2 linked regions of the Lujinxingia vulgaris genome follow. The protein of the gene in region 1 binds, or shares a complex with, the protein of each later gene. Links are inferred from orthologs where the notes say so. Each region holds a gene or a part of one and is shown on either strand. Other genes may lie near its edges. The genes, in order: mnmG and mnmE.

What was found.
Region 2: the proteins of mnmG (region 1) and mnmE are in contact, whole or in part, in a solved structure (PDB 9HIP), measured with the Escherichia coli proteins. The link is inferred for Lujinxingia vulgaris from one-to-one orthologs.

What each region holds. Positions count from the first base shown.
Region 1 is NZ_VOSM01000003.1:424,589-438,942, forward strand. What follows is about bases 4,828-7,756. They hold mnmG (tRNA uridine-5-carboxymethylaminomethyl(34) synthesis enzyme MnmG), read right to left. Parts: upstream 7,280-7,756; coding sequence 5,375-7,279; downstream 4,828-5,374. Other genes in these bases: FRC98_RS08735 (ATP-binding protein), read left to right, coding at 4,828-5,258. Also shown: FRC98_RS08715 (PrkA family serine protein kinase), read right to left, coding at 1-305; FRC98_RS08720 (hypothetical protein), read right to left, coding at 377-889; FRC98_RS08725 (HD family phosphohydrolase), read left to right, coding at 1,284-3,950; rRNA maturation RNase YbeY, read left to right, coding at 3,937-4,368; more of FRC98_RS08735, read left to right, coding at 4,365-4,827; FRC98_RS08745 (ATP-dependent helicase), read left to right, coding at 8,100-10,145; FRC98_RS08750 (HEAT repeat domain-containing protein), read left to right, coding at 10,345-10,992; FRC98_RS08755 (zinc metalloprotease), read left to right, coding at 10,989-12,593; FRC98_RS08760 (HEAT repeat domain-containing protein), read left to right, coding at 12,761-13,396; FRC98_RS21425 (hypothetical protein), read left to right, coding at 13,624-14,354. UniProt on the Escherichia coli protein: NAD-binding protein involved in the addition of a carboxymethylaminomethyl (cmnm) group at the wobble position (U34) of certain tRNAs, forming tRNA-cmnm(5)s(2)U34.
Region 2 is NZ_VOSM01000013.1:63,964-78,268, reverse strand. Bases 4,937-7,816 are described here. They hold mnmE (tRNA uridine-5-carboxymethylaminomethyl(34) synthesis GTPase MnmE), read left to right. Parts: upstream 4,937-5,625; coding sequence 5,626-7,008; downstream 7,009-7,816. Other genes in these bases: FRC98_RS18605 (DUF3015 family protein), read left to right, coding at 7,312-7,806; FRC98_RS18620 (hypothetical protein), read left to right, coding at 4,937-5,568. Outside these bases: chromosomal replication initiator protein DnaA, read left to right, coding at 1-1,278; rpmH (50S ribosomal protein L34), read left to right, coding at 1,497-1,649; rnpA (ribonuclease P protein component), read left to right, coding at 1,792-2,217; membrane protein insertion efficiency factor YidD, read left to right, coding at 2,352-2,540; membrane protein insertase YidC, read left to right, coding at 2,589-4,283; more of FRC98_RS18620, read left to right, coding at 4,345-4,936; FRC98_RS18600 (lipoprotein N-acyltransferase Lnb domain-containing protein), read left to right, coding at 7,985-10,813; dtd (D-aminoacyl-tRNA deacylase), read right to left, coding at 10,842-11,288; FRC98_RS18590 (lysophospholipid acyltransferase family protein), read left to right, coding at 11,429-12,451; FRC98_RS18585 (AMP-dependent synthetase/ligase), read right to left, coding at 12,597-14,305. UniProt on the Escherichia coli protein: Exhibits a very high intrinsic GTPase hydrolysis rate. Involved in the addition of a carboxymethylaminomethyl (cmnm) group at the wobble position (U34) of certain tRNAs, forming tRNA-cmnm(5)s(2)U34.

The sequences.
Region 1 (14,354 bases):
AAGTTCTCGAGCAGCTTAAAGACCTGCTCCTGGGTGCGTTCCTGGCCCACCAGACGATTACGCCCCTTATCAAAAGGCGTGTTAAAGAGCCCGAAATGGGTCACCTCGCCCCAGAACTGCGGCTTGGTCTCTCGCCCGAAGAAGTCGAAGCAGTCGCGCACGTACTGGGCGCTGCTGCGCGCATGACGCCGGGGATGTTGCGCAAAGGCTTCCATAAACTGCGGGAAGCTCATGATGCGATGGTTGTCCTGAAAGTCGTCCTGGACCTCGGAGGCCACGCGCTCTAGCAGATCTTTGCTCGCCATCATGATGTCCTTTGCCTCAGCTCATTAACTGGCCCCTGACCAACCCACCTCTGCCACCCGAGACTGCAGCGTCAGGAGGCCTGGTCGGCTTGCTGGACCTTCACCGTAAATTGAAGCGCTTCGTCGCGCAGAATGTCACATCGGTCGTCGTTGCACACGCTGAAGTTCCCCACCGCGTTGAGCGTATAGTCGCCGGCCTCTTCAGCCGTGACCTCAAGCGGAATCGTGGCGCGAGCCTCGGTGAGCTGCAACGCCTCGCGATTCAGAACTGTGGTCCCAAGGCTTAAACCTTCAACCTCTTCAAAGGTGATCTTCCAGGGGTACTCCAGGTTGATCTTCAGGTTAGCGCCGGGCACCACCCCCAGATCAACCCGGGAGGCCGCGCCGGCGGCGATCGGCTCCGAGGGGGACTCCAGACGGTAGTTGGTGGCGCGCGCACGCGAGCCCGGGGGCGCCTCAGAAGGCGCAGCGGCCATGGGTTCCGGCGCCACGGGCGCGGCCTGCTTTGGCTCACAGCCCATCAAACTCGCGCTGCCTACAAGGGTGAGCGCCGCCGCGCTCATTGCCAGAGAGATTCGCATCATCAACCTCAAGGAGGGTCAAGCGCTCGCCATACTGGCGAGCGAGAAATTGCTGCGGCTCATCCGAGCCCGGGTCGCATCAGGGCGCTGAAGGGAGTATTCAGACCGTGCACCGGCCCTCCCGCGTGGGGGCGGCGCCGGCGCGTGCGCGACGATCGTCTGCTTACACAGCACGCCCGGCGGCGTGCTTGTTCCCGAGAGCCCGCTGCTGGGTGCCGGAAATTCGCGATCGCGCCCCCCTGTTATCTGCGCTCAGGGCCTCCTCTGGCAAGCGCCCGCGCTTGCGCCGGGGGCCGGTGGCCTGCATGCTGAACAGCGATGCGTCCGCTCGCCACCTCAACTTCTCCATCACGAAGCCATTATGGCCCTTGAGTCACGTCGACAAACCCGGTCGTTTATGACGCCGGCATCACGCGCGCTTCGGGAAAAGCGGCTGCGTAAACTCTTCGACAACGCGCTCTTCCAATACGGCGCGTTTGCGATCTTTGTCGCCGCTGTCGTCGCGATCATGAGCGGCGGCATGGAGAGCCGCGACCGCAGCGTCACCGAAGACATGATCGGACAGGTCGCTCCGGTGACGGTGCAGGCCACCCGCGACTTCCCCTTTGTGGAGCGCGACGTGGCCGCCTCCGAGCGTCTGCGCGAAGAGGTCGCCCTTGCCGTGCCTTCGGTCTTCGACTGGCAGGAGGGGCTGGGCGATGAGCTGCGAGCGCAGGTCAGCGCGGCGTTCGGCGCGATGCGCGCGCATCTGGCCGCCGTGGCCCGCGAGCGCCTGCAACGCGACGATCCCGAGCGTCTCGAACAACTCGAGAGTGGCGCGACGACGCCGGCGCTGCTGGAGCGACGACTGATAGGCACGCTGTCGGCCTCCGAGCGCGTACGGGCGGCGTTTGAAGCGCGCAACGAGCATTTTGAAAAGCACATCAACACGCGCATCCCCGAGCAGGACTTCGAGGTCCTCGCCCGGCAGGGCTTTCCGCTGGACGCCGAGAACGCCATCGGCACGATCGTGGCCGAGGTGATGTCGCGCTGGATCGTCAACAACCCGCTGCGCATCGAGCGCGAGCGCGACAACGGCGTGTACCTGCGTCGTCTTCGTGGCGAGCAGTTCATTCTCGAGTACCACGTCACCGATCTCGATGGTCGCTTCATCGGGCTGGAGGCCATTCCCCGTCAGGTCGAGGAGGCCGCGCGCCGCGATCTCATTGGCATCAGCGATCAGGAACTTCGTCAGGCCATTTTAACGACGGCCTCAGCCCTGGTGCGGCCTAATACCACCTACAACGAAGCCAAAACGCTGGAGAAACGCCGCGCTGCCCGCGACTCGGTGGCCGACCAGGTCATCAGCGAGGAGTTTCGTCGCGGCCAGATCCTCATCGATCGCGGCCATATCATCACCGAGCGCCATTACCGCATTGTTCAAGAGATGCTTGAAGGTGACGACTCCTTCCAGACCACCCAGGTGCTCACCGGCGTGGCCATCTTCAGCCTGCTCTTGCTTCTGGTGTTCTACGGCTTTGGCCGGCGCAACATCCGAAAGTTCCGCCCCCAGCCCCGCGATATCGTCTTTATGGGCACCACGCTGCTGGTGATGCTCCTGATCACGCGGGTTGGCGTCGCGCTGAGCGCGGCGCTCGCTGAGCAGATCGCGGTGATTCCCGCCCAGGCCTGGTATTTTGCGCTGCCGGTGGCCGCCGGTGGCATGCTCATTCGCCTGGTCCTCGACAGCGAACACGCCGTGATCTTTACGCTGCTCTTCAGCGTGCTGGTGGGCGTGATCGCCGACAACTCCCTCTTCTTTTCGGCCTTTACCGCCATGGGCACCCTGGTGGGTGTGACCACCGTGCAGCAGGTCAAGCACCGCATGGCGCTGATGTGGTCGGGCCTTGCGGTCGGCGTGGTCAACGCCTCGGCCATCATCGCCTTTTTGCTCCTTCAGGGGGAGCTGCTGCAGGTCTCGGCCATCTCGCATGTGGTGCTGGGTTTTGCCGGCGGCGTGGCCTCGGGCTTCTTCATCTCGGCGGTGCTCCCGCTCTTTGAGGCGGTCTTTGGTTATACCACCGACATCAAGCTCCTGGAGCTGGCCAACCTCAACCACCCCCTCCTGCGCGAGCTGGTACTGCGTGCGCCGGGCTCCTACCACCACAGCATGATGGTCGGCTCGCTCTGTGAGGCGGCCGCCGAAGAGATCGGCGCCAACTCCCTGCTCTGCCGCGTGGGCGCCTCCTACCACGACATCGGCAAGGCCAAAAACCCGCAGTATTTCGCCGAGAACCAGAAGCTGGGCGAAAACCCCCACGATAAGCTCAAGCCGAATATGAGCGCGCTGATCATTAAGGCGCACGTCAAGGACGGCCTGGATATGGCCCGCCAGCATCGCCTGCCGGTCGAGATCCAGGATTTCATCGTCCAGCACCACGGCACTAGCCTCATCGCCTACTTTTACCATAAGGCCAAACAGGCCGAAGATCCGGACATCCCCGAGGTTGATGAGAAGGACTTCCGCTACCCCGGCCCTCGCCCCCAGAGCCGCGAGACGGCCATCTGTCTGCTCGCTGACGGCATCGAAGCGGCCAGCCGCGCCATGCCCAACCCCAGCCCGGCCCGCCTCAAGGGGCTGGTGCAGACGATGATCAACAAGGCGTTTACCGACGGTCAGCTTGACGAATGTGACCTGACGCTGCAGGACCTGAACAAGATCGCGCGCGCGTTCACTCGAATCCTCAACGGAATCTACCACCACCGCCCCGAGTATCCGGGCGGCAGCAAGCGCGAGAGCGAAAAATCCACCGACGCCGGCGATCGCGGACGCAAGACGCGCCCCACCCGGCCCAACGAAGCCAAACCGGCCGCCGAGCGCACCAAAACGCCCACGCCGGCCGCTGACGCAAGCTCCGAGGTCTGGGAGATCGACGACGATGCCCAACCTCAGGACGGAAAGGACGACGATGCCCGTCGAGATCATGAGAATGGGAAGCGCACAGGATCATCCCCAGGCCGAGGCGATCGCAAAGACGATAACTCGCGCCCTCGAGACGACCTACCGCGCCTTGGAACTTCGTGACCCCGAGCTCTCGGTGGTGCTCACCGACGATGACGAGATCCGCCAGCTCAACCGCCAGTGGCGCGGCGAAGACCACGCCACAGACGTGCTCTCCTTTCCGCTCTACGAGGCCGACGAGCTCCCGGAAGACCCGGTGGCGCTGGGAGACATCATCATCAGCCTGCCCTACGCCGAGCGCCTGGTGGCCTCGGAGGAGCATCGCCATCGCCTGGCCGAAGCCGCCGGCGTCGACCCCTCGGAGCTTCGCTGGACATTGGTCGACGAGGTGAGCTTTCTCTTCGTGCACGGCCTTCTCCACCTCATCGGACACGACCACGCCGAGCCCGAAGAAGAAGCCGTGATGCGCGCCGAAGAGCGCCGCGTCTTCGAGCTGATGACCTCGGCCCTTGAGACTTCCACCGCCCCCTCCTCGCCATGAAGATTCAACATCTCGACGATTACACCGCCGCCTGCCCCGGTTGCGACCGCGCCCGCTACACCATCGGCGCGCGCGGTGAGGTCGCCCACGCCGAGATCTGTCAGGACTGCTTTGCGGTCTGCCCGGCCTGCCAGGGCCAGGAGTACACCTACGAGGTCGACGAGCGAGGCTACGAGGTCGCCCGCCAGTGTACGGTCTGTGGGGCGCTCAAGCGTCGTATTCAGGCCTTCAACGATGCGCGCGTGCCGTATTTGCACCGCCGCGCCACCCTGGAAGGCTTCCGTACGCACCGCGCGCGCCAGGGTGACGCGGGCGCCGGCGACGCCATCGGCAACCTCCCGCGCGTGCGCCTGAGGCTCTTTCACTGGGCCAAAAACTTCTCTCCCGGGGAGCGCGGCTACCTGCTGCACGGAAGCGTCGGCACCGGCAAAACCCACCTGCTCGCCGGCACCATCCGCCACCTCACCCTGGAGAAGGGCATCAACGCCCGCTTCATCGAGTTCACCCACCTCTTGAGCGCCATCAAAGAGGGCTTTGACCAGGGCCGCGGCGAAACGAGCATCCTGGGGCCGCTCTCCGAGGTCCCCGTGCTGGCCATCGACGAGCTGGGGAAGGGGCGCAACACCGAGTGGCAGCTCTCGATCATCGATGAGATCATCTCCAAGCGCTACAACGCCGGGCTCACAACCCTCTTCACGACCAACTACGACGTACGCGAGAGCGCCTCAAACACCCTCGATGTGGGAAGCCCCGATTTTCGAAAGATGGCCACCGCCGCGACGCTCTCCGAGCGCGTGGGCGACCGGGTCTTCAGCCGTCTCCATGAGATGGCCGACTTCGTGCACGTCGACGCCCCCGACTACCGCCGCGCCGAGGCGCAGCGCCGCTAAAGCCCCACCGTCACGCTCGCCAGGCAGGGGTTGGTGAACGCATTTTCATGATGTGAAAATCAAAACGCCCCGGCACATCCGTGCCGGGGCGTTTTCGCGTTTCACTCACCTCACCATCAACTCGCTGCGCGCAGATGCACCAGCAAGGCCGAGATGGCTGCCGGCGTCACCCCGATGATGCGCGAGGCCTGCCCGACGCTGCGCGGGCGAACCTGCGCAAGCTTTTCGCGCACCTCGGTGGAGAGCCCGTGCACCGCCTCGTAGTCGAGCTCCGCGGGAAGCTCCTGCGACTCCAGCTCGCGGTGACGCGCGACCTGCTCAAGCTGCCGGTCGATGTAGCCCTGGTACTTGACTTGAATCTCCAGCGCCTCGCTGGCGATATCATCAAGCTGCTCCAGCTCCGCGGTGAGCTGCGGCGCAAGCGTCGCGCTCAAGCGTCGCACCATCTCCAGCGAGACATCCGGGCGGCGCAACAGCTCTTCGAGCGTCGCGCCGTTTCCGAGACTTCCGATGCCCACCTCCGAGGCCAGGCGCTGGTTATCGGCCGAGGCGCCCACCATCTGCCTTTTCATCCCCTCCAGGCTGGCCTCCATCGCGTCGCGCTTGGCGCAGAATTTTGCCCAGGCGTCGTCGTCCAGAAGCCCCAGCTCGCGGGCATGCCCCGAGAGGCGCAGGTCGGCGTTATCCTCGCGAAGAAGCAGGCGATACTCCGCGCGGCTCGTAAACATCCGGTAGGGCTCATCGACCCCGCGCGTGACCAGGTCGTCGATCAGCACGCCGATGTAGGCCTCGTCGCGGCCCAGCACGAAGGGCTCTTCGCCCCGAAGCTTGCGCGAGGCGTTGATCGCCGCCATCAGCCCCTGCGCCGCTGCCTCTTCATACCCGGAGGTCCCGTTGATCTGACCGGCCAGATACAAGCCCTGCACCGCGCGCAGCTCCAGGGTGTGGTCGAGCTGCACCGGGTTCACAAAGTCATACTCCACCGCGTAGCCCGGGCGCACGATCTCGGCGCGCTCCAGACCCGGCACCGTCTTCAAAAACGCCATCTGCACGTCCAGCGGCAGGCTGGTGGAGAGGCCGTTGGGGTAGACCTCGACGGTGTCCAGGCCCTGGGGCTCCAGGAAGACCTGGTGGGAGGTCTTGTCGGCAAAGCGCACCACCTTGTCTTCCAGGCTCGGGCAGTAGCGCGGCCCCACCCCTTCGATCACCCCGGTAAAGAGCGGAGAGCGGTCAATCGCCGCCTCGATCACCCGGTGGGTCTCGGCGTTGGTCTGGGTGATGTAGCAGTCGACCTGCTCCATCATCTCGCGCTCATGGTAGAAGCTGAACCGGCGAGGCACGGTGTCGCCGGGTTGTTTTTCAAGCGACGCCCAGTCGATGGTGCGAGCGTCCAGACGCGGGCAGGTGCCAGTTTTGAGCCGGCCCATCTCCAGGTTGAGATGCCCCAGGGTCTCGCTCAGCCCGTAGGCCGCCTGATCACCTGCGCGCCCCGCCTTAAAGTTGTCGAGCCCCACATGGCACAAGCCCTTGAGGAAGGTGCCCGTGGTCACGATCACCGCGTCGGCCTCGTAGAGCACGTTGAGCTTAGAGATCACCCCGGTCACCCGCGGGCGCCCGTTATCGTCGACCACCTGCAGGTCCTCGACACTGCCCTGCTTGATGTCGAGGTTCTCGGTGTTCATCAGCTTCCACTGCATATGCTTGCGGTAAGCCGCCATATCGCATTGCGCACGGCTGGAGCGCACCGCAGGCCCCTTGCTCGTATTGAGCCGCTTGTAGTGAATCGCCGACGCATCAGCGATCTCCCCCATCACCCCGCCCAGCGCATCGACCTCCCGGGCCAGATGTCCCTTGGCCACCCCGCCGATGGCCGGGTTGCAGCTCATCTGCCCGATGGTGTCCACGTTCATCGTGATCAAGAGCGTGGCATGGCCGCGTTTGGCCAGCGCATGCGCCGCTTCTGAGCCGGCGTGGCCGCCACCAATGACAATCGCGTCGTAACGTTTGGGATTCTTCAACATCGGGTGCTCTCATTCCTTAAGGGGCGTCTCGGGCGTGGGCGCGCAAGGATTTCGCAGGCGGCCAACAGGCCAACCTATAGGGAATCGCAGGCATTTCTACAAGCGCGCCGATTCCTTCGGGCGTCCGCATCTTTCGTACATTGGCCCCCTCGCGACCGCGGCCGGGCCTGACCTCGGGTTCTCGCTATCCAGATCGCCAACTCAGCCTCCTTAGCTCCGCTTCTGGCTACCCAGATCGCCAACTCCGCCTGCTGACCTCCGCCACTCGCCACCCGAGAACGCCAACTCAGCCCCCTTACCTCCGCTTCTCGCTATCCAGATCGACAACTCAGCCCCCTTACCTCCGCTTCTGTGGACCCCAGAACGGCTACTCAGCCCCCTTACCTCCGCTTCTCGCTATCCAGATCGACAACTCAGCCCCCTTACTTCCGCTTCTGTGGACCCCAGAACGGCTACTCAGCCCCCTTACCTCCGCTTCTCGCTATCCAGATCGACAACTCAGCCCCCTTACTTCCGCTTCTGTGGACCCCAGAACGGCTACTCAGCCCCCTTACCTCCGCTTCTCGCTATCCAGATCGACAACTCAGCCTGCTGACCTCCGCCACTCGCCAGCCGAGAACGCCAACTCAGCCCCCTTACCTCCGCTTCTTGCTATCCAGATCGACAACTCAGCCCCCTTACCTCCGCTTCTCGCTATCCAGATTACCCACTCGGCCTGCCGGGCTTCCCATATCTGAAGATCGAGAACGTTGGACAAAAAACCCTGCGCTGACTTAGCTTGCGGCACGTCACGCTGTGCGCCTTTGAAGTGAGCCGAATCATGGATCTGCAACTCCACCTTCTCAACCCCCAACAACGTCAGGCCGTCGAGCATATCGGGGGCCCGCTGCTGATCCTGGCCGGCGCCGGCAGCGGCAAGACCCGGGTGATCATTCACCGCATTGGCTACCTGCTCCAGCAGGGCATCGCCCCCGGGCATATCCTGGCGGTGAGTTTTACCAACAAGGCCGCCCAGGAGATGCAGGAGCGCGTGGCGCACCTTGTGGGTCCGGGGGCACGCGAGATTTATCTCTCGACCTTCCACAGTCTGGGCGCCGACATTCTGCGCCAGGACATCGACGTCATCGGCTACAAAAAGCCCTTTACCATCCTCGACCAGGGCGACCAGCTGGCGGTGGTCAAAGACGCGATGGCCGAGCTCAAGCTCGACCCGAAGATGGTCGACCCGCGCAACGTGCTCGCGCTTATCAGCCGCGCGAAGATGGCCTTTACCGACCCGGAGCAGGTCGAAGAGCTGCGCACCAACCCGCTTCTTCCCTTCGCCCAGCGCATCTTCCACCGCTACCAGAGCGCGCTCCGGGGCCTGAACGCCGTGGACTTCGACGACCTGATCTGCCTGCCGGTGCGCGTCTTTCAGGCCAGCGAAGAGACGCGGCTGAAGTGGTCGCAGCGCTTCCATTTTGTGATGGTCGACGAGTACCAGGACACGAACCACACCCAGCTCCTCTTTCTCGATGAGCTTGTGCGCGACCACCAGAACATCGTGGTCGTGGGCGACGACGATCAGTCCATCTACGGCTTTCGCGGGGCGGTGGCCGAGAACATTCTGGAGTTCGAGCACCAGTTTAAGAAGTGCCGGGTCATCAAGCTCGAGCAGAACTACCGCTCCACCAACACCATCCTCAAAGCCGCCAACGAGCTGATTGCCAACAACTCCGTGCGTAAGGAGAAAGCCCTGTGGAGCGCCAACGGCGACGGGGAGCCGATCCTCTATGTGGAGTGCGCTCACGAGCGCGAGGAGGCCGAGTTTGTGGGCGCCGAGATCGAGCGACTCAAGCTCAACTTAGGCCTTGAGTACGACGATTTTGCCATCCTTTACCGGGTGAATCCGCAGGCGAGGCTCTTTGAGGAGGCGCTGCGCGGATTTCGGATCCCGTACACGCTGGTGGGGGGCACGGAGTTCTTTGATCGTAAGGAGGTCAAAGACTTTCTGGGTTACCTCAAGGCGGCGCTCAACCCCAACGACGAGATCAACGTGCGGCGCATCGTCAACGTGCCGCCGCGGGGCATCGGCCCGACCCTTCTGGAGCGCATCAGCGATCTGGCGCATGAGCGCGAGTGGGGCTTTGCGCAGGCGCTCGAAGAGGTCGCCGGCGATCCGGATCTCGTGCACGGCATCGGGCCCACCAGCGCCTCGCATCTGAGCGAGCTTGTGCAGATGCTCAAAAGCTACCGCGCTCGTTTTCGCGAAGCCGAGAAGAACGGCACCTCGCTCACCGAGGTGGGCCGCGCCTTTCTCAAGCGCACCAAACTCATCGAACACGTGCGCAACACCGAGAAAAACCCCAAAATCGCTCGCCGCCGCGTCGACAACCTCGAAGACCTCCTGGGCTCCATCGCCACCTTTGAGGAGCGCGAAGGCGGCACGCTGGAGGGCTACCTCAACCGCATCTCGCTCGACCGCACCTACGATAACGGGGAGGAGGAGAAGGCGCGCGGGGTCAAGATGATGACCCTGCACTCCTCCAAAGGTCTGGAGTTCAAGGTGGTCTTCTTTGTGGGGCTGGAAGAGGGCTACATGCCGCACGAGCGCAGCAAGACCAGCGAGGACGGCATCGCCGAGGAGCGCCGCCTGGCCTACGTCGGGCTCACCCGCGCCAAGGAGGTGCTCTATCTGACCTCGGCCGCCGAACGCACCCGTTTTGGCCAGAAGGAAGAGCGCGAGCCCAGCCGCTTTCTCGACGAGATTCCGCTGAAGTTGCTCAAAACCGTCAGCGCCGCGGGCGCAAGCTCGCTGAGCGCGAAGCGCGAAGATCAAAATCTGCGTTATCTGGCCGCGCTGCGCTCGGCGATCTTCGACGACTGAAGCGATGGAGACGCCAGAGCTGCCCCGCAACCTCGCGCCTTGACGAGAATTCGCAGCGGAGCCCTTTTACCGTCCCGGGCCATCCGTTAGTCTTTCGGCCGCAGCGCCCGGGCTCTCGACATCGACGCCGGCGCGCGGCCCACATTGTTGACGACGTTCACGCATCGCCGGGCCTTCGGCCCGGCCTATGAGGTACATCATGTCTCGCTGGTTTTCTGCTTCTCCCCTTCTGCTGACGCTCGTGCTGGCTCTGCCCGCCTGTCAGGACTCCCAGACTCGACCCGACCAGGCCACGGCCACCTCGCCGACCACCGATGAGCCCGGTCAGATGGCAGAAAAGAAGGAGGAGGCGCGAAACCTCCACGCCGAGCTCCGCGCGCTCTTCGGCGGCTTTGAGTACGTCCCCACCCGCGAAGACCTCTTGCAGGTGGGTCCTGGCGAGGAGGTGGTGCCGGTGCTCCTTGAGCTTTACCGCTCCGAGAAGGTCAGCCCGCACCAGCAGCACCACGCGCTGCGCGCGCTGCAGTTCTACCCGGAGCACCCGGAGGTCGCCCGCACCTATGAGACGGTGATTCGCGGCGAGGACACTGCGGACCAGGACCGCCGGGTGGCGGTGCGCGCGTACGGCCGCGCCTTTGGTGACCAGGGCCTGGAGCTGCTTGGCTTTGCTCTGGCCCACGACGACTACCACACCCGCGCCTCGGCCATCGCCGCGATCGAGCTTATTGGCAGCGAGCCCTCCCTCGAGCTCCTTGAGAGCCGCATGAGCGAGGAGCCCGAGGTCGAGCTTCAGGCCGAGATCAAACGTGTGCTGGACGCCGCCGCCAAGAGCGAGGCCACCCGATGATGCGCACCCTCACCACCCGACTCGTGGCGCTGCTGGCGCTGACCTCGGCGGCCGCGCTGGGGGCCTGCGTGCCTCAAGAGCCCGCCGAAGAACAGCCCCTGATCGTCATCGACGAAGATCCGGAACCCACCGAGAACGACGCCGGCGATGAAGACACATCTTCAGATCCCGACGCCGATGGCGAGCCCGCGACCGTCTGCACCAACACCTGCTCCAGCGCCCGCGATGGCCAGTGCGACGACGGCGGCACCGGCGCCCTCTTTGAGAGCTGCGACTACGGTACAGACTGCGCCGACTGCGGCTCGCGACCGGTGATTGAAGAACCCGATCCCGACCCGGATCCCGAGCCCATCTGCACCGACAGCTGCCAGTACGCCAACGACGGCGAATGCGACGATGGCGGCGCCGGCGCCCAGTACGACGTCTGCACCTACGGCACCGACTGCGGCGACTGCGGCTCGCGTGACGCCCGCCGCAGCTGCAACTCCAACGCCGAGTGCAGCGAGGGGCGCGTGTGCAACGCGACCGGCCAATGCGTGAGCAGCCAGGGCGCCTCGTCGATCGAGTTTGTGACCATCACCGACTTCCAGGCCAGCGCCCAGGACGTCTGGGACTCGGAGTTTGAGGTCGGTGGCGACGTGCGCTCGGTCTCGCTGATCGTGGAGATGATGGATCCCGCGGCCACCGCCTACATCTGGGAGGTCATCACTCCACAGAACACGCTGCTCTTCGATTTCGAACGGCAAGATCAGTCATTGATGCACGTTTATCCCGTCACTGCTGGCGGGCAGATGGGCATTCTTTTGCCCAACTCGCCACAGTTTGCGCTGAGCGCGGGCACCTACCGTGTTCGCCTCTGGACCGAAGACGCCTCCCGGGTGCGCGTGCACGCGCTGATCAAACGCGGACCGCTTAACCCCCAGGGTGGCAGCCTGCCGGTGAACTTCTGGTTTACCGAACAGGATTATATGGACGCTGCCCAGGCCCAGCAGAGCGCGGACTTTCAAGAAGGCCTGGAGGTCTTCCGTCAGATCTACGCCAACATCGGCATCGCACTCGGCCCGGTGCGCTACCGCGATGTCGAGGGCACTCTGGGTCGCCAGATCGCCGTGCCGCAGGACGAAAACGTACTCTGCGAGGGAATCCGTCAGGTGGCCACCGAGGCCAATCTCTCGGGCATCAACCTCTTTATGATCGACGACGCACCGAGCCTGGGCATCCTGGGCATCTCCTGCGGCCTGCCCGGCGCTCCCACTCGCCCCGGGGTGGCGCGTGCAGGCGCGGCCATTGCGCTGGCCTATCTGAACTACTCCCCGGAGATTTTCGGCGAGACGGTGGCTCACGAGGCTGGCCATTACCTGGGTCTCTTCCACACCACCGAGCGCACCGGCGCGGACTTCGACCCTCTCGACGATACGCCGGAGTGCCCGGCACCCCGTCCTCTTGGCGAGGATGAGTTTATGGGGCCGGATGATTGCATCGGTCGGGGCGCCGACAACACCATGTTCTGGACCTCGTTCAGCCAGGGCGGTCGCCAGACCACGCTGACCCCCCATCAGCGCTTCGTGCTGATGAACAACGCGCTCATCGAGACCTACTGAGTATCGGAGATTTGCGGGCGGTCGTCGGTTTACACAACCCAACACTTTGCGATAAGTTACATCTCGAACCCGGGCGAGCTCTCGCGCAGTCTTTTCTCCTGATGAATGACTCGGCACACGCGTTTTTGGGGAGAGGCGCCTAAAACCTGATCATCCAGGATGACTCGATGTCTCATTTAGGTATCGCCATCACCGGTCTCTTGTTGCTGGTGTCGTTGGCTCCCGGCTGCGATCGCGTTGAGGTGGCGGCAACTTCGGTGCAGGAGCAGGCTCGTTCAAACCCACCACTTGAGCCTGAGCCGTCGGTCGACTCCCCGGCCGGCACCGATAAATCTCGAACCCAACTCATCGAGCTTTTCAGCGGGTACGAATTCGTCCCTGACGCCAGCGACCTTAATCGGGTTGGCACTCCTGACGAGGTTGTGCCAGTACTCATTGCGCTCTTCCACTCTGAAAATATATCCCCCCAGCAGCGACATCACGCATTGCGGGCGCTACGACACTATCCAGATCATCCCGATGCAATGGCCACACTCGAAACGGTCATCGTCGATGACGAGGGCAACGCCCTGGCGCGCCAGGTCGCGGTGCGTGCCTACGGGCGAGCGCTGAACGATGAGGCCATAGACCTGCTAGCGTTGATGCTTGAGCACAAAGATGACCTCATCCGAATAACAGCACGGGCCGCGCTTGAGCACATTGACTCGGAAGAAAGTCGACGCGTGTTGGCAGAGGATTCGAGTCTCGATTCGAACGTTTCGGCAACATCCAATTCTTCCTTCGCCGAGGATCCGTTGCCATGAAGTATGTACATCAGCGCCCTAACGCCATCTCCTCTTCCCTTTCGATGCTGTGTGCGTTGCTGCTCTCGGCGTGTTCACCTCCAACAGAGTCTGATCCATCTCTCGTAGCGACTCCCCCCGATGTATCCTTCGAGCCTGATAGCTCGTTAGACGATGTTGGACAGGACGTCGACGCTCCCGAAGTACCGACTATTTGTGAGAATTCGTGTGCTACGTCGGGAGACGGCGTGTGTGAAGATGGCGCACCCGACGCACCGTACAGCTATTGCGCCTATGGCACCGATTGTATCGACTGCGGCCCCAGGCCCGTGCTTGACGAACCCGAGCCGGAACCCGAGCCGGAACCCGAACCAGAACCCGAGCCGGATCCCCTGTGTGCTAATCATTGCCCTCACGCTGGCAATGGAATCTGTGAGGACGGCGCTCCGGATGCAAGTGGTGCGCTTTGCACCTACGGTACCGATTGCACCGATTGTGGACCGCGCGATGCACAACGCCACTGCCTGGAGCAAAATGATTGCGCCGAAGGGTTGCTGTGCAACGCCACCGGTCAATGCGTGGCAAGCCAGGGAAGGTCTTCTCTTGAGAGGCTGACCCTGAATGAGTTCGAGTCGACAGGCTACCGCAACTGGACCACGGAGTTTGAGGTAGGTGAAGGCATCCAGTCGGCAACGCTTCTCCTGGAGATGAGCACGTCGACCGATACCGCCTGGGTTCAGGAGATTCGCGCTATCGACGGCCCGCTCTATTACCTGAATGGAAGCCCTGAGCAGTCGTTGACCTCCGTCTTCAGCAGCAGCCGTGGGGGGCTCCTGGGGGTGTTGATGCCAAACACGCCACGCTTCACCCTGGAGCCCGGGCGCTACACGGTACGTTTGAACACCTACGACCCCGGTACAGTGCGGCTGCACCTGCTTCTTAAGCGTGGGCCGGAACATCCCCAGGGAGGCAGCCTCCC
Region 2 (14,305 bases), on another replicon or contig:
CAGGTCTGGATCAACGACAACTACATGGATCTGATCGAGGAGGCCGTCGCCCACGCCGCCGGCCAGCCCCTGAAGATCGAGATCGTTGAGAGCGGCCAGGATGAGCCCATCGAGGTGGAGAACATCGACCTTGATGCCGAGCCAATGGCCGCGCGATCCGCGCGCCTCGATGGCGAGCATGGTCAGGCCGCACTCTTTGACTTCGGGATCATCGAGCCGCCCTCAGCGGCCGATCTCAGCGAGCTGGTGAGCGCGGCGGGCATGAACCCGCGCTACACCTTCGATGAGTTCGTGGTCGGGCCCTCCAACCAGTTTACGCACGCGGCCTGTCAGGCGGTAGCCTCGGGCAGTGGCCAGACCTACAACCCCCTCTTCATCTTCGGCGGGGTGGGCCTGGGCAAGACGCACCTTTTGCAGGCGATCGGCGTGGAGATGCTGCGCCGCGATCCCCGCACCCGCGTGCGCTACCTCTCGGCCGAAGTCTTCATGAACGAGCTCATCGGAAGCCTGCGCCAGAAGACGATGGCCGAGTTCCGCAACCAGTTTAGAAACGACTGCGATCTGCTCCTGATCGATGACATCCAGTTCATCGGCGGCAAGGACTCCACCCAGGAGGAGTTCTTCCACACCTTCAACGCCCTCTATCAGAGCGGCAAGCAGATCGTAATGACCTCCGATAAGACCCCGCAGGAGCTGCCCGGCATTGAGGAGCGCCTGGCCAGCCGCTTTGCCTGGGGGTTGATCGCCGATGTGCAGGCCCCCGAGATCGAGACCCGGGTGGCGATCCTGGAGAAGAAGGCCGAAGAGAGCCAGATCGAGCTGAGCAAAGAGGTCGTGTTGCTCCTGGCCACCGCGATCCGTAGCAACGTGCGCGAGCTCGAGGGCACCCTGGTGCGCATGGTCGCCCAGGCCAAGCTGATGAACGTGCCCCTCAACACCGATCTGGCCCGCCAGCTGCTCAAGCGCATGAACATCCAGCATGAGCGCAGCCTGGGCGTCGAGCAGATCATCCGCATGGTGGCCTCTCACTTCGACATCAAGCCCTCCGACATCAAAGGCAGCCGGCGCACCCGCGCCATCAGCGAGCCGCGCCAGATGGCGATGTACTTAAGCCGTAAGCACACCGGCGAGAGCTACCCGGAGCTGGGACGCAAGTTCGGGGGCAAGGATCACACCACCGTACTCACCGCCTTTCGCAAGATCGAAGACCTGGTGGAGATGGGTAATAACGAGTTCGCCACCGCCATCGCGGAGCTCGAAGCGCTGCTGCTCCGCTGAAGATCGCCGAGGCATCCACACGATCACCCGGGCCCAGCTTGACTTTAGGCCATCGGTGATGTTTATTTGCCGCGCTCTGGTCCCCGGCCAAAAATGGGGACCGACGCTGCGCACGCGCCCCACCCCGAAATCCGAGCATCGAAGCGGGGTTAGGGCGCCTTAATCCACGTAGCATTGAGACTCACTGCAACGCATACATTGAACTTCAGAGGTTTAAGATGACCAAGCGTACCTACCAACCGAGCAAAGTGAAGCGCCGCCGCACCCACGGATTCCGCAAGCGCATGAAGACCGTCGGCGGCCGTCTGACCGTCAAGCGTCGCCGCTCTCGTGGCCGCAAGCAGCTCGCTGTGACCAAGCACAAGAAGTAAGACTTGAGCGTCCCACGCCTGGACGAAGAATGAGTCTCTCGCTTCGACGCCTTTTGCCTCACCCTCTCTGCGCCACACTCGCGCGCAGGAGGGATGAGCGCGGGCTCAACGCGAGGCCTTCACTCCCACTCCAGGCCGGCCAGTGAGCGCATTGATCACACCCTCGAATCAAGGTGAACCCGCTCCCGGGGCGGAGGGACACGATCAGCGACTGCGAAAGTCGGAGCGTCTTCTTAAGCGCTCCGACTTTTTGCACACTCGCCGCAAAGGACGCCGCTATGAAGGGCGTTGGACGGTTGTGTATTGCAAGGCCAACTCGCTCGGTCATCCCCGTCTGGGGGTGACGGTGAGCAAGAAGGTTGGCAACGCCGTCTGCCGCAACCGCTGGAAGCGACGCCTGCGCGAGATCTTTCGGCGCAACAAGGCGCTCTTTGGCGAGAGCCACGATACGGTGGTGATCGTCAAAGCGGGCAGCGAGCATCCGGCGTTTGAGGAGCTGGTCGCCGACCTGCTCCAATCGGTGGCGCGGGCTCAAAAGCCGCGCCGCCCCCGCGCGGAGCGTCGCTGATGTGCCAGGAGCACGCCACACACGACCAGGGGAACCTCTCAGGGCCTGAGGATCTTGAGCGCACCAGCGATGGTGAGCTTCGGGATGCGCAGGCTCTGGTGCGTCCGGGTCTGCTGGCTGTGTGGGGCATCGCGATGGTGCGTTTTTACCAGCGCGCGATCTCCCCGCTGCTCCCCCCGATGTGCCGATACCGGCCGACCTGCTCCTCGTATATGGTCGAGGCGCTGCGGCGCTATGGCTTCTTTAAAGGCGGCTACCTGGGGCTGAAACGCCTGCTGCGCTGCCATCCCTTACGCCCGGGCGGCTACGATCCCGTCCCCTGATCGGACGGGCCTCCTAAAGCCCCCCGGACCTCAAACTGCGAACGCGTCATGGAACAAAAACGCTTCATTCTGGCGATGAGCCTGATCACCGTCGTCTTCATTGTCTGGCAGGCCGTCATGGGCCCCGGTCCCGACGAGCTTGCCCCGGAGGGCGGCGAGGCCGTCACCGAGCAGGCTGCGGGGCCGGGAGGCGAAGACGCCGCAGCACCGGCTGAGAGCGAGGGCGATGAGTCCGAGGCCGCCCGGGCGATGCCTGCCGCTGAGCCCGACGACGCCCCGGTCGAAGCGCCGGTGATCGAAGAGCGCTCCGATGTGCTGGCCAGCGATAAGGTCAGCGTGACCCTGAACAACCAGGGCGCGGTCGCCACCGATATTCAGGTGACCTCCCCGGATCAGTACGCCGGTGAGGGTGGCGATCTGCTGCGCTCCTTTGAGGAAAACGCGCCGGCCTACCCCTTCACCACGCGCTTTCGCGCCGAGAACGTTCAGGTCGCCCCCGACGCCGGCTACGAGCTCATCGAAGACTTAAGCGAGCTCAACGCCGACGGTAAGACGTTTAAGAAGATCACCTACCGCTACACCGATCCCCGCGGCCGCTTCAGCGTCGACAAGATCTACGCCATCAACGGTGAGCAGCCCTACGTGGTGGACTTCGACGTGGTCGTGCACAACCGCCTCGAAGATGTGCGCCTGGTCGACACACTGCTCGTCGATGTGATCGGCAAAGACGATCCCAACCGCAAGTCCAACTTCCTGGACTTCCGCCCCGACCAGCTCGAAGCCGTCTGCCGCAACAGCGACGATATGGAGCGCACCCTCTTTGAGCAGCTCGAAGAGACGACGACCTTTAGCCAGTACCCGGTGATCTGGGCCGGCGCCGACACCCGCTACTTCCTGATGGCGGCGATCCCCGAGAAAGGCGCCAAGTCCTGCGTCTTTGAGCGCCTCGAGGGCGACTACCTGCGCACCAACCTGACCTATGAGGGCTTCTCGATCGCCCCGAATGAGCGCTACACCGAGAGCCACCTGCTCTACCTGGGCCCCAAAGACTTCGGCGTGCTCAAAGATGTGGGCTACAAGATCGAAGAGGCCGTCGATTACGGGCTCCTCACCGTGCTGGCTCGCCCGCTGCGCGCGCTCCTGGTGTTCTTCTTCGGCTTCACCGGCAACTGGGGCATCGCCATCATTCTGCTCACCCTGCTCATCAAGCTTTTGAGCTGGCCGCTGACCCAGAAGGCCTACGTCAGCGCTGAGCGCATGAAGCAGATCCAGCCCATCATCAAAGAGATCCGCGAGAAGTACGAGAACGACCAGCAGCGCATGACCGAAGAGACCATGAAGGTCTTCAAGGAGCATAACGTCAGCCCCCTGGGTTGTTTGCCGATGCTCCTGCAGATGCCGATCCTCTACGGCCTCTTCGTCATGATCTACAACTCGGTGGAGCTCTATCAGGCCGACTTCCTGTGGTACACCGACCTCTCGGCGCCCGACCCCATCTTCCTGCTCCCGATCATCATGGGGGCGGTGATGGTGCTCCAGCAGCGTCTGACGATGGTCGATCAGAGCAACCCGCAGATGGCGATGATGATGAAGATCATGCCCATCATGTTCACCGCTTTCATGCTCTTTTTGCCCTCCGGTCTGGTGCTCTACTACCTGCTCAACCTGGTGCTGGGGCTTCTGCAGCAGTACATGATCAAGCGGCAGTTCGCGGCGACCGATGAAGGCGCCACCACCACCTGAGTTTGCTCCCCTACTCGACGTTGAGGCCGCATCGGGCGGCCACCTTCCAAGGATGAATGTTATGGCTGACGATAAGAAGACGAAGGACGCCTCCGGCGGACGCCGCTCGGCCCGTGGCCGCCGCGCCACCAAACTCGACGAAGATAAGAAGGTGGCCGTGGCCGAAGAGACCGCTGCGCCGGTGAAGAAGGCGGCCTCGAAAAAAGCGTCCGCCAAAAAAGAGGAGCCCGCCGAGAAGCCCGCGGCGGAAAAAGCCGAGGCCACCGAGAAAAAGCCCCGCCGCACCCGCTCCAAAAAGAAGGACGAGACCAGCGTGGAGGCCAGCGCCGACACCGCTGCCGCGGAGAAGGCCGAGGCCACCGAGAAAAAGCCCCGTCGCACCCGCTCTAAAAAGAAAGAAGAGGTGAGCGCGGCGGCAGAAGAGGCCCCGAAGGCGAAGAAGTCCGACAAGGACGACAAGGACGAGAAGAAGTCCAAGAAGTCCAAGAAGGACGACGACAAAGACGAGAAGAAGTCCAAGAAGAAGTCCGACAAAAAGGACGACGACAAGGACGACGACAAGGACGACGACAAGGACGAGAAGAAGTCCAAGAAGAAGTCCGACAAAAAGGACGACGACAAAGACGACAAGAAGTCCAAGAAGAAGTCCGACAAGAAGGACGACGACAAAGACGAGAAGAAGTCCAAGAAGAAGTCCGACAAGAAGGACGACGACAAAGACGAGAAGAAGTCTAAGTCCAAGAAATCTAAGAAGGACGACGACAAGGACGAGAAGAAGTCCAAAAAGTCCAAGAAGGACGAAGAGCCCACGGCTACTCGTCGCGGCGACGTCGAAGATCCCATTGTCACGCGTGGCGAAACCTGGCTTGCCGAACTTTTTGAGAAGATGCAGCTGGATCTGAGCGCCTCGGGAAGTTTTGATGGCGACAACTACATCTTCAACATCAGCGGCGCGGACACCGAGCTGATGGTGGGGCGTTCCAGCCAGTCGCCGCGGGTGCTGACCGGGATGCAGACGATGCTCTCGGAGTACCTGGGACGCGAGGCGCGCGGCAACGTCGTGGTGGACATCGGCGGGTTCAAGCAGAAGCGCCAGTCGCACTTGAGCCATGTGGGTGCGCGTCTCGGTGAGGCCGCCATCAAGGTGGGTCGCCCGCTGCTGGTGGCCGGACTCAGCGCCTTTGATCGCCGCGTGATCCACAAGCGCATCGACGATATGGACGGCGTCAAAAGCGAGAGCACCGACTTTGGGATCTTCCGCAAGCTGAAGATCGACCCGAGCTAACCAAACGATCTTATGAGCGCCCCCTGCGGGGGGCGCTTTTTACTTTGAGGAAAGACGATGACAGGCAACGCGCCGACCATCGCCGCGATCGCCACACCCGCGGGCAGCGGAGGCGTGGGGATTGTGCGCATCAGCGGGGGAAAGGCCGAGGCGATTCTTGAGCAGATGGTGCCTGGCTGGCCTCAGGCCCACCCCACCCACCTGATGCGCTTAAGCCGCCTGGTCGATGGTGATGGCCAGCTGATCGATGAGGCGCTGGCGGTGATTATGCGCGGGCCGCGCAGCTACACCGGCGAAGACGTCGTGGAGCTGCAATGCCACGGGGGGCCGATTGTGTTGCGGCGCGTGCTCGACCGAGCGCTGGAGCTGGGCGCGCGTATCGCTGAGCCCGGGGAGTTTACGCGACGAGCGTTTTTGAACGGGCGCCTCGATCTCACGCAGGCCGAGGCGGTGGCCGACCTGGTCAACGCCACCACCGATGCGGCCCACCGCCTGGCGCTGGAGCATCTGCAGGGATCGCTTGGCGAGGAGATCCGCGGCATCGTCGAGAGCCTCACCGTGGCGGCGGTGCTCATTGAGGCCGCGCTCGACTTCAGCCACGAGGAGCACGTCTACCAGATCGAGCGCGACGAGATCGGCCAGCGTATCGACGGGGCCAGCGCGCGACTTCGCCAGCTGCGCGCAAAATTCGATCAGGGACGCCGCCAGCGCGAGGGCGTGCGCGTGGTGATCCTGGGCGCCACAAACGCCGGAAAGTCCACTCTTTTCAACACCTTACACGGCACCGACCGCGCCATCGTCACCGAGATTGAGGGCACGACCCGCGACTTCCTCGAAGAGGAGATCCAGCTTGAGGGCGTCGCGCTGCGGCTGATCGACACCGCCGGGCTGCGCGAGACCGAAGATCGCGTGGAGGCCATCGGCATCGAGCGAAGCCGGGAGCTTGGCGAACGGGCCGATCTTCTCCTGCGCGTCATCGACCGCAGCCGCCCGCTGCGCGCCGAGGAGCGCGAGGCCCTGAAGGGCGATCTTCGCTCGGGGCGTCCGGTGCTGCTGATCTGCAACAAGAGCGATCTTCCGGACGGGCGAAGCGACGAAGACCACACGCTCTGCGCCCGCTTCGACCATCGCGTCGACTGCGCCCTGGGTGCCTCGCCGGCCCTGGGCACCGACGCGCTCATCGACAGCCTGGCGGCCCTGGCACGCGAGCTGACCTCTGGCGAGGGCGTGCTGCTCAGCCGCGCACGCCATCTTCAGGGCGTCATCGCCGCGATCGACGCCCTGGCCCGCGCCCGCCAGGCCCTGGAGATGGAGATGGAGCACGAGCTCATCGCCATCGATCTTCGCGAAGCCCTCGACGCGCTGGGTGATATCACCGGGAAGGTGCGCACCGACGATATTCTGCAGCGCATTTTTTCGGAGTTTTGCGTGGGGAAGTAAGGGGCTGTGCGACGTGGGGGGTGTGCGGAGTGGGGAGCTTCGGGTGGGGGGATGGAGGTGTGCGGGGGTGGTTGGGTGGTTATGTGGCTAGGTGGTTGTGGGGCTTGGCCGGCGTGGGTCGATTCGTGTGTGCGGATGGGGGAGCGCGTGGTGCCGCGACTTAGATACGGCCCGGCGAACAGCTGAGCCTGGAGCTGTTTTTTCCATCAAAAAACTATTCTGAATAAAAAATGCACAAAAACTTCGCGCGTTCGCGACTAACTTCCCGACATTCACCGATGAATGCCCCCTGGGAGGTTTATGATGCGATTGTTACGCGCACGCAGTGCAACATACGTGATGATGGTGGGAATGGTGGCGCTGAGCCTGGCGCTGCCCTCGGTGGCCAGTGCGGACCACGGCCACTCGTCGACCACGACCTCGGTCATCTTTTTCCCCGGCCCTTTTATGACGCTGACCTCATCGACCTCGACGGTCAGCGCGGCGTTTTTCGCGCCGATGTTCACCACGGTAAAACTCTTTGCCGACAACGGTGAAGCGTCCGATGTGATGGTGGCCTTTCTCGACGACCACCAGCGCGACCTCCAGCAAGACCTGGCGTTAGGCGGCGGCGCCGCGATCGACGCGCTGGCCGCGATGATGGAGATTCCCTCCGAAAATCGTCAGGCGTTTAGCCGCGCGCTCTTTGAACAACGGACCTCACTTCAAGAAGCCCTCTCCGGAGAGCGTGTGGGCGTCGAAGAGGCCACGCGATTTCTGAGCACACTGAGCGATGCGGGCGTCGTCGCCGGAGCCTGATCACAGCCTTCATCCCAACTCGGTCGAATCCAGAATGCAGACTGCTGCTGCGAGCCCACGCCATCGATGCTAAGGTTCCGCGGAATTTTGAACTCTTTCCCCGGACGCAGGCGACGTGACGTTGAAGTCGTGGATTCTAATCAGGGAGCGCACGCGCGCGTGCCGGCTCGGCGCGCTGATGGCGCTCACAATCACGTTGATGGCGAGCACGCCCGCGCAGGCCAGTGAGTCTGAGGCCGGCGAGGCCACCTCTGTAATCGTCGTTGACGACGGGCCGCGTGAGGAACCTCGCCGCTCCGAGGCGATCGTCGAGCGACTTCGTCGCGAGTTTGGGATGATCGTCGCCGCACCCGACGCCTGGCACCCCGGAGAACTCGCGATCCTTCTTAAGGGAGCAGACGCCCTGCCCCGTGCCCTCTTCGCGCAGCTTCGCCAGAAGCCGGTCCGACTGGTGCGTCGCAACACCGCCTGTCTTTACGGCGTGGGGCGATACAGCGAGAGCTGTCCGACCTTCGGTAAAAAACACCGCGAATTTTATATCTACGAGAGCCCGCCCCTCCTGGGAGAAGGTCCGGTGGAGGAGTACGCCGTGCTCACTCGCGAGGAGCAGCGCGAGCTGCAACTTCGACGAGCGGTGGTGCACCTGGCGATGACGCTCGAAGATCGGGCGCGGGGCTGGTCGGAGGATGCGCGCTGGCAGCAGGTTAACGGCTGGCACCTGGCGCTGCGCGGCCCGCACAACCAGGACGTCTGGGGCTATGCGCGGCCGATGGGCATGCGCAGCGCGCACCTGGATCTGGTGACCTTTGCCGAGGCCTACTTTGTGCGCCCCGAAGATCTTCTGCTGGAGCGCCAGGATCAGCCCCCGGTGGCGCGCCGGCTCGAAGAGCTCGACCCGAACACCACGTTGGGCTGCCAGTCCTTTACCGCCTCGCGCGCGCTGCGGAGTTTTCTGTCCGAGAGTTCGCCGGAGTGGGAGGAGCCGGCGCGCGTGCTGCCGCAGGCGGCGATGGCGGGCGCGCGCTGCCCGGCCTTTGAAACCTGGGCGCGCCTCGACGACCTCGATGGCTTCGATGTGCTTCTTGCGGCGGCAACCTCTCGCCCGCAGTCGCTCTACGGGCACCTGCTCCTGCACGTCAAATACCGCGGCGGTGGCCTTGTGCGCGGGGTGGGCTTTGAGCCTGTCTACCAGTTCGGCGCGCTCACCGACAGCGACGTCGACCCCATCGACTACCTGATCAAGGGCGTCGTCGGGGGCTTTCCGACGGTGCTGGAGCTCAACACCTTCCGCGGCGTCGACCGGCTCTTTTTGCAGTATGAGCAGCGCAACCTGCGCCGCTACACGCTGCAGCTTAACCGGGAGCAATCCCAGCGGCTGCTGGAGCGGCTCTGGGAGAGCGAACGGCGAACGCTCTACCCGTACCGATTCCTCAACGCGAACTGCGCGTCTTTTCTGGTCGACCTGATGGAGCCGGCGCTGGGGCTGGAGCTTCCCGAGCGCGACGCGGCGATCATCATGCCCACCGACGTGCTCGATCTGCTGGCGTCGGTCGACAATGGCGAGCAGGGGCGACTTCTGATCAAGCGCCCCGACACGCTTCGCAGCGGGCGAGAGGTTGCGCAGGAAGGCGCGCGCAAACGACGCGCGCTGCTGCTCAGCCTGGCTGACGCCATCGACGCCGACCGCCCCACCCGCGCAAGCTTTGACGCGCTGCTTGAGGCGCTCGAAGATCCCGAACCGACCGTGCGCGAGCGCGCCTACGCCAACGCCGAAGCGATCTTCTCGGGGTTGGCCGCCGAGCATCCCGACCAGGCACAGCTGCTCGTCGACACGCTCTACAACAGCGTGCTCGTCGAGCGCTTCTTCATGGACAACGCCCACTACGCGCGCCGCGCGCTGCTCTTCGCCGCCCAGGGGCCGCGCCCCCGCTTAAGCGCGCAGGAGCTGATCGCGCGCCGGCGAGAGCTCTACCGCCACGAAGATCTGGTCGCCCGCGCCGAGGCTCAGGCGCACTGGGCGGCGCAAACCACCATCAACATCGATCCGGCCACCGTCACGTGGAACCCCGATCAGCAGGCCGTGCTCGACCACGAGGCTCAGACCCGCGCAAGTTACCTGCGCGCGCTGCAGGCCCAATCCTCGCTCATCGACGCGCATCTTCCCGACTGGGACGGCGTGGCCTACCTGGACACGCGTGCGCAACGCTATCTGGAGCGGATGCAGGCCCTGGACGCGCGCTCCAAGGCCCCCTCAGGCCGCCACCGCCTCACCCTGGGGGGCGGCGCCACCGACCAGCTCCGCACGCACCTGGAGCTCTCCTACTCGCCCATCGAAGATCGTCTGGGAGAGGTTCGCCAGCGCGGCTACCGGGGCGACATTGAGTCGCGGGTCTTCGGGCTGGACCTGGCCGCCGAGATCGGGCCGGACCTGCGCAAAACGGCCGAGAGCCTGCAGGCCGATCTGGTGATCTTCCGCTACGCCAGCCTCCAGCGCACCTACGGGGCGGTGCGGCGCAGCTTCCTCGATGCGGCCGGCTGGGGACTTGATCTTCGGGTCAGCCACGATGGTCGGCGCGACCTCTACTTTGCGCTCACCGCCACGCCCACCCTCTTGATGCCGGTGTGGCGCGACAGTAACGACGTCAACCACCTGGTCGTGGGCCTGGGAGCCTACCTGGGCTTTGACGCGCACCGCGAAAACACCGCGCTGCTCGGCGCCGATCTGCAACTTCGCGGGCAGGTGCATCTTTTTGGAAGCTACGCCAACGTGCTGCGCCTGTGGGCCTCCAGCGCCCAGCTCGCGAGCCTGCCCGGGGGTTGGCGCTATGAGGTGCGCGGGGGAGTCGCTGCCGATCTTAAACTCGCCACCTTTGGCGAAACGCCGCTTGTCGCCGGCCCCTTTATCGACGCCCTCTACACCACCCGCGACTACCGCCCGCTTGAGACCGGCCAGAGCCCCTTCTTCGGGACCTGGCGCGCCGGTCTGCGGGTGGAACTCCCCTTCTGAGATGCGACCAGGCTGGCGTTGAAAAAACTCAGCGCGCGCGGCTGTCGATCATGATCGTGACCGGCCCGGCGTTGGTCAGCGAGACGTTCATCATCGCGCCGAACTTCCCGGTGCCGGTGGTGATGCCGCGCTGGCGAGCGCGGGCCACGAAGTCCTCGTACATCGCCTCGGCCGGCTCCGGCTTCATCGCCTCCACGAAGCTGGGGCGGCGCCCGCGGCGAGTGTCGGCGTAGAGCGTAAACTGGCTCACCACCAGAAGTTCGCCGCCGATGTCGAGCAAGGAGAGGTTCATCTTGCCGGCCTCATCCTCGAAGATGCGCAGGTTGATGACCTTCTCAAAGACGTAATCGAGATCCTCCTCGGTGTCGCCCTCGCCACAGCCCAGAAGGACGAGAAGTCCGCGCCCACACTGGCCGATCGTCTCGTCATCGACCTCGACCCGGGCCTGATGAACGCGTTGAATCAATGCTCGCATACCGCTCCTTTTCGTTGAGGCAAAGGTGGTCCGAATGGCCCTCGCGCGGCTACTTTTGCGCCGGGGGCTGTGCTACCTTTCGCGCGTTTTCCCCCCGTGGGTCCACCCCCGATTTACCCCTCCCCCTTCGCACGGTTCCCATGCTCACCCTCGATACCCTCAACGCCATCTCCCTGACTCGCCGACCGATGGGCCAGGTGATCTTTGCGTCTGGCGTGCTCACGCCGAACTTCAAAAATCCCCTGACGCGCACCGACATCCGCATTGAGGGCATGGAGAAGTTGCCGCGCGACCGGCCGGTGATTTTCGCGATGAACCATACCGACCGCTACAACTACTGGCCCTTCCAGTGGCGGCTCTGGCGCGATGAGGGGATGTTTACCACGACCTGGGTCAAGGGGAAGTACTACAACAACCCGGCGATTCAGACCTTCATGATCAAGATGAACAACCTGGCGGTGCCCTCCCGCGGCTACCTGATCACCGCCGACGCCGTGCGCCTGCTGGGGAGGCCGCCGGCCGAGCGCGCCTACCGCATGGTGCGTAAGGCGGTGGACAGCGGCAGCACCGACACCCGCGCGCTGCGTGAGAAGGCCGCCGAGGAAGGCGTCCTCTCCGATGTGGTGGCCCTGCTCGATACGCCCCGCGACCTGCTCGGGCTGAACTTCGATCCGCAGACCCACAACTACCTCGAACGCATCGCGGAGCTGTTTAAGCAGATGATGGATCGCTTCGTTGAGCTGAACGAAGAGGCCTTCGACATCGGCCTGCACGTGCTCGTCTTCCCCGAGGGCACCCGCTCGGTGCGCCTGCAGCAGGGCCGCACCGGTCTTGCGCAGATGGCGCTGCGCATGAAGGCGACCGTGGTGCCGGTGGGCTGCAACGGCTCCGACCTGGCCTACCCGGGCAACAGCCCCCTCTCCAGCGGCGGCACGATCGTGTATCGCCTGGGCGAGCCGATGACGCCCGAGGGCGATCTTAAGCCCTTTGCGATCGAGGAGGACTACACCCCCTTCACCCTGGAAGCCGAGCGCGACCACGCCGAGGCGTTCCGGGGGATGACCGATCTGGTGATGGATCGCATCAACGACCTGCTCGACGAGCGCCACCAGCGCCTGGAAGGTCATGAGGGCAAGGTCAAAGGGGCCAACCGCTTCATCTGAGCGCGATGATGTCCGACCCTCGGTCGTGCATCTCGGTACTATGATGCGCGATGATGTCCGACCCTCGGTCGTGCACTTTGCCCGCGCTGTGTGGCGATGATGTCCGACCCTCGGTCGTGCATCTGCCACGCCGCGCCTCGACGTTCTACCCGTACATCGCGTCGATCTGGGCCGCGTAACGCTCCGAGATCACCCGACGTTTCAACTTCCGCGTCGGCGTCAGCTCGCCGCGGGCCTCATCAAAATCATCGGGCAGCAGCGTGAAGCGTTTGATGGTCTCCACCCGGGCGACCTTGCGGTTGATGCGGTCGATATGCCCCTGAATGTGGGCTTGAAACTCGGGGTCGTCGGCCAGCTGGCGGAGGTCGGTGGGGAGGTCGTGCTTTCTGGCAAAGGCCGGTGCGAGATCGGGGTCCAGGGTCAGAAGAGCGCTTAGATACTTGCGCTGGTCGCCGATGACGACTGCCTGACTGATCACATCGAGCTCTTTGAGGCGAGCCTCCAGGGGGGCGGGTGCGATGTTCTTGCCGCCGGAGGTGATGATGATGTTCTTCTTTCGGTCGGTGACTTTCAAAAAGCCGTCGGCGTCGAGGCTGCCGATGTCGCCGGAGTGCAGCCAGCCATCGACGAGGGTCTCGGCGGTGTTTTCGGGATCTTCAAAATAGCCCATGAAGACGTTGGGGCCGCGAAAAAGGATCTCGCCATCGTCGGCGATCGCGATGTCGACCCGCGGCATCGCGCGCCCCACCGTGCCGAGCTTGCTCAGGCCGGCGCGGGGGTAGTTCATGGTGGTGGGGCCGGTGCCCTCGGACTGGCCGTAGATCTCGCGGATGACGATGCCCAGGCCCATAAAAAACTCCAGCACATCGGCGCCGATGGGGGCCGCCGCGCTGATCGCCAGGCGCAGGCGGTCAAGCCCGATGGGCTCGGCGACCTTGTCGAAGAAGAGCTTTCGGGCCACCGCGTAGCGAAGCGCGGTGACGCCGCGGGGGGCGCCGTGCTCGATAATGTCGTGCCCGGCCTCCACGCCCGCCTCGCGCGACCAGCGCACGATCGAGGCCTTGAGCCCGGTGGCCTCATTGAGGCGGTTCTCGAGCACCGCGCGGAACTTCTCCCAGACCCGCGGCACGGCAAAGAAGAGCGTGGGGCGCGCCTCCACCAGCGCGTCGCGCAACTTCTCGACGCTCTCGGCAAAGTAGACCGGGTAGCCCAGGGTTATGGCCAGGTGAATGGTGAACATCTGCTCGGCGATGTGCGAGAGCGGAAGGTAGGAGACGACGCAGTCGCCCGGTCCGGCGCCGGTCTCACCGATGAGCGCGTCGCCCACGACCTCAAAGGCCATGTTGGCGGTGGAGGCCAGGTTGTCGTGGCTGAGCATCACCCCCTTGGGCGCTCCGGTTGTGCCGCTGGTGTAGATCAACGTCGCCAGTTCCTGGCCGACCAGGGCCTCCATGCGGCGGTCGACCTCGTCCTGAAAATCGCGCCCGCGCTTCAAAAAGGCGTCGAAACTGATCACTCGCCCATCGTCAACCAACTCGGCGTCGCGGATCATCACGACCTGCAGAAGATGCTCCAGCTCGTCGATGATCCCGGCGGCCTTCTCCCACTGGACCTTGTCTTCAAGCACGAGCACCCGCGCGCGGCAGTGGTCGGCGATGTACGCCATCTGCTCGGCGCTGTCGGTGTGGTAGATGCCCGCGGGGACCACGCCGGCGATCATCGCGCCGACATCCGCGAGTACCCACTCCGGGCAGTTGAAGCCACAGATGTTGATGCGCTCCCCGGCCTCAACCCCCAGCGCGACCAGCGCCCCGGCGAAGTCTCGGGCGCGGCGGCCATACTCCGCCCACGAGA